One region of the Gordonia sp. NPDC003376 genome, then DNA from elsewhere that is predicted to be linked to it. Evidence: predicted binding sites of a transcription regulator. Region 1 holds the regulator's gene; each other region holds the start of a gene.

Region 1 (3,279 bases):
ATCGAACGACCGGTAGACCGATGCGAAGCGCAGATAGGCGACCTCGTCGAGGTCGCGCAGCGGCTTGAGGATGGCAAGACCGACCTCGTTGCTGGGGATCTCGGCGGCACCGGAGGCGCGGACCGCCTCCTCGACCTGCTGGGCGAGCTGGGCGAGGTCGTCCTCGTCGACGTGGCGCCCCTGGCAGGCCCGCCGCACGCCGCGCATGACCTTCTCGCGGCTGAACGGTTCGGTGACGCCATTGCGCTTCACCACGGCGAGCACGGCGGTCTCCACGGTGGAGAAGCGGCGGCCGCAGGAACTGCACGAACGTCGTCTACGGATCGCCTGCCCCTCGTCGGCGACACGCGAGTCGATGACCTTGGTGTCTTCGTTTCTGCAGAACGGGCAGCGCATACCACGACAATACCGTCCCACCGGTCAGCGGTAACGCGGCGTCAGCAGTGGTTGCCCGACCTGGAGACCGCTGCCCGCCATGTCGTTGAGCTCGACGATCTCGTCAATCACCACCCGGGTCGGCATGTCCGGGGCCACCCGGGCGGCGATCGATCCGAGTGACTCCCCCGCCCGGACGTGCACCACCTGGGTGGAGACCGGAGACGGGACGGCGGCACGCTGGTAGTCCGAGCCGGCGATCGCGACGATCCACACCAGCATCGCGAGCGCGGCACCGGTCATCACCGCGACCGCGGTGGTGCGACGCCGACGATGGACTGCCGACAACACACCCCTCGACGCGGTGGACACCGGGACCCGCACCGGGTCGGCACAGGCCACACGGCCGGCCCCACCGCGCATGGCACCGGCACGACCCGCCACCACACGGCCACGACTCCGGATCTCGGCCGCGGCGCGGCGCTCGCCGGTGTGGGGTTCGCCGAAGCCGCGGGGCTGGACACCCGCGCGGGTGCCCTCGACCTCGCCCGGGTGCCCGAGCGCACCGCGGCCGCCGGGACGCCGACCGACGGGGTGACGATCGGCGCCGCGGACCCCTGCCGCAGGTCGCGGTACGGCGGCGACGGATATCCGGTCGGTGGGTGTGCCCACCCGACGTTCGGTTGTCAGGGTTGTCTGCATGAGAGAGAGCCTCCCGTTTCTCGATCACGCGTTCGATGAACTGTTGTTCGAAGTTCTATCACGGAGCTCTGACGAATGTCGTGGAAACACCTCGAACAGGTGTTTGAGGTTGTCGGGAACGTGGGATAACCTCGACCACAGAGATGCCGACGCGGGGCGGCACGGAAAGGACACGTACGCGATGAGTGACAAGACGCGGCGCGCGGCCGGGTCGTCGGGCGCGAAGTCGAGGGCCGGGTCGTCGAAGGCGGGGTCGCCCAAGGCGGCGTCGTCGAGGGCGGGATCGTCGAGGACCGGGGCGTCGAGGGCCGCGGCCGACCCGGATGCGATCGATCCGGTCGTCATCGAGGCCACGCTGACCCAGCGTCAGCGCGAGGTGCTCGAGGTGATCCGCCGGTCGGTCCGCGAACGCGGGTACCCGCCGAGCATCCGGGAGATCGGTGATGCGGTGGGTCTCAACTCGACCTCGTCGGTGGCCCACCAGCTGCGCACCCTCGAACGCAAGGGCCTGCTCAAACGCGACGCCAATCGGCCGCGTGCGGTCAACGTGCAGGACAACCAGATCGACCCGAATCCGTCGGACGACCCGACCGCGGCCGGTCTGCCCACCCCGGCATTCGTCCCGGTGCTGGGCCGGATCGCGGCCGGCGGACCGATCCTCGCCGAGCAGGCGGTGGAGGATGTCTTCCCGCTACCGCGCGAGCTGGTCGGAGACGGATCGCTGTTCATGCTCAAGGTTGTCGGCGAGTCGATGGTCGACGCCGCGATCTGCGACGGCGACTGGGTGGTGGTCCGTCAGCAGAATGTGGCCGACAACGGTGACATCGTCGCCGCGATGATCGACGGCGAGGCGACCGTCAAGACCCTCAAGCGGGGCAACGGCCAGGTGTGGCTGATGCCCCACAACGAGCTCTTCGACCCGATCCCCGGCAACACCGCCGTCATCCTCGGCAAGGTCGTCACCGTGATGCGCCGGGTCTGACACCCGGCTGAGTCGCCTCGACGAGAACCGCCTCCCGGAATCGCATCCCGGAAGGCAGTTCTTCAGACGGCGTCATCGTGCAGCGGTTGTCGCACAGGGATTCCCACACCGTGATTCACGGCCTCGCGGTTGTCACACGCGATGCACGGCCGTGCGGTTGTCAGCCCGCCAGGACCGCGGCTGCAGCCGCTCGCGCGTCGGCAGCCTGCGAGGTCGCCAGGGCCGCCCGTGCCGCGTCGCGGCATTGCGCCAGCGACACCTGCCCCAGCCGTGCACCGACACCCGCCGCCGCGACGGGGGCACTCGACAACGAGCTGACGCCCATCCCGACCAGGACGCAGGCGAGGAGCGGATCCGCGGCCGCCTCGCCGCACACCCCGACGGGTTTTCCGGCATCGGCCCCGGCCCGGGCCACACCCTCGATGAGGTGCAGCACGGCGGGCTGCCACGGATCGGTGAGCTCGGCGAGCTCGGCCGACATGCGGTCGGCGGCCATCGTGTACTGGGTCAGGTCGTTGGTCCCGATCGAGACGAAGTCCACTTCCGCGAGCACCGCCGACGCCAGGATCGCCGCCGACGGGATCTCGATCATCACCCCCGCGATCATTCCTCGCGCACGCACTTCGGCGGCGAACTCCGCGGCCTCGGCCGGACCGGCGATCATCGGTGCCATCACCCGCGCGGTGGCACCGGACTCGTGCGCGGCCCGGGCGATGGCATCGAGCTGGTTCATCCGGATCTCGGGATGGGTTGCGGTGAGCCGGTTTCCGCGAATACCCAGCGCGGGGTTCGCCTCGGTGTCGTGGTCGACGAACCGCAGCGGCTTGTCCGAACCGGCGTCGAGCGTGCGGATCACCACCTTGCCACCCGGGAAAGCGTCGATCACCTCGCGATAGAGCGCCGCCTGCTCGTCGATCGTCGGCTCGTCGGTGCGGTCGAGGAAGGTCAGTTCGGTGCGGAACAGGCCGATGCCCTCGACCGGATATCCGGTCGCCGCGCGCGCGGAGACCCCGTCCGCGACATTCGCGAGCACCGCCACCTCGTGACCGTCGGCCGTGCGGCCCGGTCCCGACCATGCGGCGACGACCTCGGCCTGCCGGCGGCTCGTGGCCACCGCCGCCTGCGCGGCGGCCGGAGCCGGCTCGATCTCGACGGTGCCCGTGGTGCCGTCGACGAGCACGGTGGTACCTGCCGCCACGGCACCGAGTCCGGGCACCGCC
Region 2 (3,279 bases), on a different contig from region 1:
GTTGGCGTTCGAGTCGTCGGCGGCGATGTTTTCGGGCCAGCGCGGATTCCCGGTCCAGGAGTCGTTCCCCATCCGGTTTGCGGTGCGCACCCGGTGTCCCCGGTGGGGCTGGTGGTCCTGGTGGGGCTGGTGGTGGGTCGTCGAACCGGTATCGGCGGAGGCCGGGGAAGAAATCTTCCATGGTCTCCGCGGGTCCGGGCAGGATCAACCCTTCGGGGGTGGTGTAGTCGATGACCAGCCGGCCGGTGTGGGGGTCACGGTATTGGTCGTCGATCCACCCGGAATGGGTTTTGTGGAGATGATCGAACCGGCATTTCGGATTCAACCCGATCGGGGTGGTCTGCCCACCCGCCGCCGGGTTGTGGTGATCGTATTCGGTGACGTGGTCGAGATCGGCATCGAAGGAGCTTCGGGTGCACGCCACATCGGCACACGTGCCATAGGACAGACGCACGAATGTGTCGAGGGCTGCTGAGGGCCGATACGGATCGGAGGGCAGGGTCGGCGGCAACACCACATCCTCGGGCCGAACACCTGAGGGGACCAGTCGTGTGAATCGGGCATTCGGGTGGGAGGCGAGGTCCCGCACGAACTCCGGGGCGATGACACCTTTGCCGAACAGGTAGCCGGGTGCGGCACCGGCGGGCAGGTCCGAGGAATCGGTCGACGCCACAGTCGGTGGAACATCGGGTGTGGCAGTCGGATTCGCGGCCGTGTCGATACCGGTCGGTCCCGACTCGACTGCCGCGTCACGCTCGCGGCGGGCCGACCGACGGGTGTCATCAGGTGTGGGAGTGTCGTCGGGCTGCTCGGTGGCACCGGTCGCAGTGACGTCGAGATCGAGCTGCCGTTCAGAACTGTTGTCGCTGTGAACTTCCGGCTCAGGTTCGGGTCGGGGTCGGCCGGTGACGGTGTCGAGGTCGGCGATGGTGGCCTCGTTGGCCAACAGGTGGATGACGTACTGCACGTGCGGGATCGACCCGGCCTCGGGGATCTCGGCCGGGCAGTCCTCCCGACCACAGTCACACTCGAACTGGGTCCCCGACAGGAGAGCGAACATGGCATCGGATTTCCGGTTCTGTGGTGTGCGTCCATCGTGTGGGCACACCGTGTTCGCGAGTTCGCTGATCACGAGGCCGCACAACTCGACGCGGTCGGCAGCCATGGTGCCGGCGATCTCCCCGGTCCCGTCATTGCTGAACGAGGTCCACACGCCACGTTTGTCCAGGCATCGTTCGCGGGCTTCACGGACGGCGTCACGGTCGTGGCGGAACACGACTCGGTCGGTCATGTCGGTGATGGTTTTCTTCGACCACAGTCGTCGGCGTCGGCGGATCAGCTCGGCGATCTCGGCGTCGACTTTGGGTGCTGATTCGCGACCGTGTACCAGCGCGGTCCGTGACACCACCACCTTCATCAACTCGGGGGTGATCCAGCCGTCCCGCAATACTTCCGCCACACGGGGGAGGTGGTGGAGAACGGCGATGGATTCGTCCATGAGGAGTTCGGCGGCGCGTTGGGTGATGCCACGCACACGGGAGATCTTCTTGGCCAGATCGACGAACCCGGATGGTGCCCCGGCCACACCGTGGTCGGCGTCGACGTGGCGGCCGATGAGTTCGATCACCGACTGGTAGGTCGACCAGGCGAGGAACGATCGTCCCCGATCGATCTCGCGTAACCCGATCAACAAGTCGTTGGTGGAGGATTGTTCGGGTGTTTTCGGGTCGACCCCGCCCAGTAGGTTGGCATTGGTGTGTGGGAGTTGTGGCCAGGGGGAGTCGGTGAACGACAGTGATGTCGTGGGTGTGGCCGTCATCTGATTTCCTCCCCCCGGAGTGCCTGTGACCTGCAGTAAAGAACTGTTGTTCGATTACAGGCCACGGTACACGAGGCCACCGACAAACCGGGCAACTCCGCCATTCGTGAAGACTGTTTCAGAAGGCTGTTTCAGAAGGCTGTTTCGATCGGTGCATCGTCGTCGACGCCCTCCGAAAGTAGGGGAAGGCGACCTTCCCCGACTTTCGTGACCTTCCCCGTGTTTCACCACGGGGAAGGTCGGAAATCTAGGGGAAAGTGACCTTCCCCCAGTTTCGGGCTGGCGTTTGGGCGGCGAGCAGGGAGCAGGGAGCAGGGAGCGGGGGCAGGGGCGGGCGCCGGGGTCTTCCTGCACTTCGGCCTGGACATCATCGCCACGGTGGGGGGACTCGCGCTGCTCGGGGCACTGCAGAGCGCGTTCCGGACACCGGCGGCGCCGATCTCGGTGGCGGTCGACGCTGCGGCCGTCTCGTCGCGGTCGCTGACCACGACCGACGCGCCACGCTCGATGAACAGGGCCGAGATGGCCTCCCCGATCTCGGCGCCGGACCCGGTGGCGGTCGACGCTGCAGCCGTCTCGTCGCGGTCGCTCACCACGACCGACGCGCCACGCTCGATGAACAGGGCCGAGATGGCCTCCCCGATCCCGGCGCCGGACCCGGTGACGAACACGCGCTTGCCGGACAGTTCACTCACTGCTCTCCTTGCTGCAGGGTGTCTCGGATCTCGTTCTTGAGGATCTTGCCGACCTTGGAACGGGGGAGATCGGGCCAGATCTCGATCTGTTTGGGGGTTTTCACACTGCCGATCCGTTCCTTGACGAAGGCGATCAACTCCGCGGGGGTGACAGTCTGGTCGGGGCGTAGTTGCACTGCGGCGGTGACCCGTTCACCCCACTTCGCATCGGGCAGGCCGACCACGGCACTCTCCTTGACCGCCGGATGGGCGAACAGCGCCTGCTCGACCTCGGCGGAGTACACATTGAATCCGCCGGTGATGATCATGTCCTTGGCCCGGTCGACGACGTAGAGGAATCCGTCGTCGTCGAGGTAGCCGATGTCGCCGGTGTGGTGCCACCCGAACCGGCCGACCTCGGCTGTGGCCGTGGGATTCTCGTGATACCCATCCATCACCAGCGGCCCGCGCGCCACGATCTCGCCGCGTTCGCCGTGATCGAGCAGCCGTCCCGCATCGTCCATGATGGCCACGGTGGTCAGCGGGGTGGGACGTCCCGCGGAGCGGAGTCGCTCCGTGGCGATGGAACCGTCCGGACGGAGATGGTCGGCGGGGGACATCGTGGCGATCATGTTGGGTGCCTCGGTCTGGCCGAAGAGCTGTCCGAGTACCGGGCCGATCCGGATCAGGGCCTCCTCGAGCCGGGTCGGTGACATCGGCGCGGCGCCGTACCAGAGGCATTGAAGCGACGAGAGATCGGTGCGCTCGAGGGTCGGGGTGTCGAGG
Region 3 (3,279 bases), on a different contig from region 1:
CGAGGTGGTCACGCTCCCACCGCCGGCTACAGAGATTTCGACACGGGTCCTCGCGATGCTCGGTCCCGGCTCAATCAACAAAGAACGCGTGACTCAATCATGGAAGACGGATCGGCTCAATCATCGTGTGGCCATTGCTGGTTGAGCCGACGAGGAGCGAAGCGACAAGTCGAGTCGAAACCTCCGCCGGCCGGCCTCGCCAACGTGACCCCCACCGAGGCGGCCACCACCCAACACAAGCTACGGAGATTTCGACACGGGTCCTCGCGATGCTCGGTCCCGGCTCAATCAGCAAAGAACGCGTGACTCAATCATGGAAGACGGATCGGCTCAATCAGCAACGGGCCGTCGACAAGACGTGTCGAAACCCCCGCCGGCCGACCCCGCCAACGCCACCAACGGAGGTCCCGACACACACCACTATCTCTCTGGAATTCTCAAAGAACACAAGCTCCATCGACAGTCAGGCAGCATTCGGCAGTTCATCAGCAAACCGCCGGTTGTAGGCGGGAATCGGACGGCGACGCGGATCGACCGTCTCGGGTGGGAGCAACCACGGATGAGAGTCGGGTCCCATATACACATCCCATCCGTTGTGATGCACATCGGCATGACACGAGGTGCACAACAGGCAACCGTTGGCCAGGTCGGTGGCACCACCATCCGACCAATGCTCGATGTGATGGGCCTGAGTCCGCGACGCCGGGGCACCACACTTGATGCAACACCGATCCCGCTCGAACAGGGCGCGCCGCTGACCGGCGGTGAACAACCGTTTCGACCGCGCCATATCCAACGGAACCCGTTCGCCATCGACGATCGTCATCACCACCACACCATCACAGCTGGTTTCCAACAGCGTGCTACGGGTGATCGACCCACCGAACGCCAACACCGACCCGTCAGGTGCATCCGCAGGAACCGACAGATTGATCAACACCGACGGTAGAGCAGTCACCGACCGATCCCCCACACACCCGCGGCCACATCAAGCACCATCTCCAACGCATCCGCGCGACGTCGAGGTGCCTCGCGCGGATCTTTCGAACCATCCGGTTGCGGAACCGGGGCCGACAGCTTCTCGATCGCCGTCGCCAACTTCTCCCCGACAACAACATCCAGCGAACCGGACACCGATACCCGTCCATCATCGGTCCGCCCGATATCCAGGGCGTTCAGGTTGCGGTCTTCTTTGGCCGGTCGTCCACCGTCGGTATCCGACGAGTGATGGTCACCGAGCTGATGTGCTCGTGCCATCACCTCGGCCGGTGTCGCGCCGGACAGGACTTGGGCGAGCAGGTCGCCTTCGAAGGTCGCCCAGGTGTCGGTGTCGGGTGGTTCCCCGGCACGCATCCCGATCTGGTTGAGTCCGCGCACGATGGCGTCGACGTGTTCACCGGAGATCGCCCCGTCGGCAGCATGGTTCACAGTGCGCTCCACCACCGCCGAGGTTCCGATCCGCTGCATCCGCGCAGCGACGGCGGGCGCGAACCCCATCTCGATCAACAAGGCGATCGGTTTGTGTCCATGCTTCTGCGCCACCCGGAGCCGATCCAAGTGCCCGGCCCCGGCAGCAGCCAGCGCATCGATCACATTCCTGATGGTGACCAGTGTCTGCATGTCCGCGAAGACGACCGGCCCGGTCGGATCGTCGTCGTCGAAACGACAATCGATGAGTGCGTCGAGAATGGTGTCCAGCTCCCCCTGCATGTGTTCCATTGTAGCGAATACATGTGCGAGACGCAGACGAATTGTCAAGTGGAACAGTACTTGTGGATAAGTTGTGAAAGCTGTTCACCCTGGGGGTTCGGGTTCACCTGTGGGGTTGTTGGGGGTGGTTGCGGCATAGTCGGCCCACGGGATCGGTGTGGACGGCCGCGTCGGCGCTCACGCTCCCCACTGCTCAACCAGCAACTGCCGAATGACTGTTGAGTGGGACGACCCATCGGTCGCCGGTGCCGCGCTCGCGTCAGTCCGCGATCAGTTCCACGAGGCGTCGGATGGCGAACTCGTAGCCGCGGACGCCGTAGCCGACGATGATCCCGGCGGCGATCGGCGACACATACGAGTGATGCCGGAACGTCTCCCGCTTGTGGACGTTGGAGATGTGCACCTCCATGACCGGGACCTCCGGGATGACCAGCGCATCAGCCAAGGCCACCGACGTGTGGGTCCAGCCTGCCGGGTTGATCACGATCCCTGACACCTGGCCGCGGGCCTCGTGAATCCAGTCGATCATCTCGCCCTCGTGATTGGTCTGCGCGGCGCGCAGCCCGTAACCCAGCTCGGACGCGGTGCGTTCGGCGAGATCGACGACGCCGGCGAGGGTGTCCGATCCGTAGATCTCCGGCTGCCGCAAACCCAGGGTGTTCAGGTTGGGGCCGTTGAGCAGAAGGATCGGCAGCGGGGTGGACTCGGCGGCGTCGGTCGACATGGGGTCAGCCTACAAGCCCTCCGCGGCCCCCGGCCGGGTCAAGTACGGCCGAGGTCACGCCCTGTGGGACCCGCCCGCCGCCACGGCGCGGCCCGCTCAGACGCACCCACTACGATCACTCTTTGTGCCAGCAACGTCGAGGGTGGGGAGAGCAAAGCTCCTCGCGATCATCACCGGACTGGCGGGTCTGATCCTCGCCCTCGCCACCCCGCTGATGCCGGTCAACCAGACCACCGCGGAGATCAGCTGGCCCCAGAACGGCCAGGTCAACTCGGTCTCGGCGCCGCTGACCGCCTACGTTCCGATCGACCTCGACATCGCCATCCCCTGTTCTGCTGTCGACGACCTGCGCGACGGTGAGTCGGTGCTGCTGTCCACACTGCCCAAGCAGGCGGACAAGAGTTCCGAACGCGGCCTGTTCATCCGCCGCACCGGTCAGACCGGGGACGCCCCCGACCGCCAGACCGTCGAGGTGGTCAACCGCAATCTGCCGCTGGTGTCGGCGACAGTCGCCCAGATGAAGTCACAGGACTGCCGCGAGATCGTCGTCCACGCCGACTCCTCCGAGGTCACCGCCGAGTTCGTCGGCATGCACAACGACTCCGGCGAAACACTCACCGGAGTCGACACCAACCAGTTCAGCTCCGACCAGCGACCACAGGTCACCGGCCTGTTCACCGACCTGTCCGGCGCCGCCGCCGACCTGCCGGGCCTGCGCGCCCACATCACCATCGACTCCCGCTACACCTCCACCCCCACCGTGCTGAAGTGGCTGGTCCTGGCGGTCGGGATCGTGTGCACCCTGATCTCCCTCGCCTCCCTGGCGGTACTCGACTCCACCGACG

The links. Region 1 encodes LexA, which represses DNA repair genes until DNA is damaged. Its sites were predicted from a motif close to CGAACANNTGTTCG; they were not measured.
Region 2: a site for LexA is predicted at 1,859-1,872, ahead of ACWDUA_RS09810 (DUF222 domain-containing protein). Genes of this name have one in related genera too.
Region 3: a site for LexA is predicted at 1,725-1,738, ahead of ACWDUA_RS23040 (DUF222 domain-containing protein). Genes of this name have one in related genera too.

What each region holds. Positions count from the first base shown of each region.
Region 1 is NZ_JBSFRM010000002.1:277,317-280,595, forward strand. It holds gene nrdR (transcriptional regulator NrdR) at 1-396, opposite strand, end outside; gene ACWDUA_RS03520 (LysM peptidoglycan-binding domain-containing protein) at 421-1,077, opposite strand; gene lexA (transcriptional repressor LexA) at 1,259-2,059, shown strand; gene ptsP (phosphoenolpyruvate--protein phosphotransferase) at 2,220-3,279, opposite strand, start outside.
Region 2 is NZ_JBSFRM010000007.1:96,642-99,920, forward strand. It holds gene ACWDUA_RS09810 (DUF222 domain-containing protein) at 1-1,819, opposite strand, end outside; gene ACWDUA_RS09815 (SDR family NAD(P)-dependent oxidoreductase) at 2,044-2,514, opposite strand; gene ACWDUA_RS09820 (acyl-CoA synthetase) at 2,511-3,279, opposite strand, start outside.
Region 3 is NZ_JBSFRM010000035.1:19-3,297, forward strand. It holds gene ACWDUA_RS23035 (HNH endonuclease) at 464-826, opposite strand; gene ACWDUA_RS23040 (DUF222 domain-containing protein) at 955-1,710, opposite strand; gene aroQ (type II 3-dehydroquinate dehydratase) at 1,970-2,434, opposite strand; gene ACWDUA_RS23050 (arabinosyltransferase domain-containing protein) at 2,559-3,279, shown strand, end outside.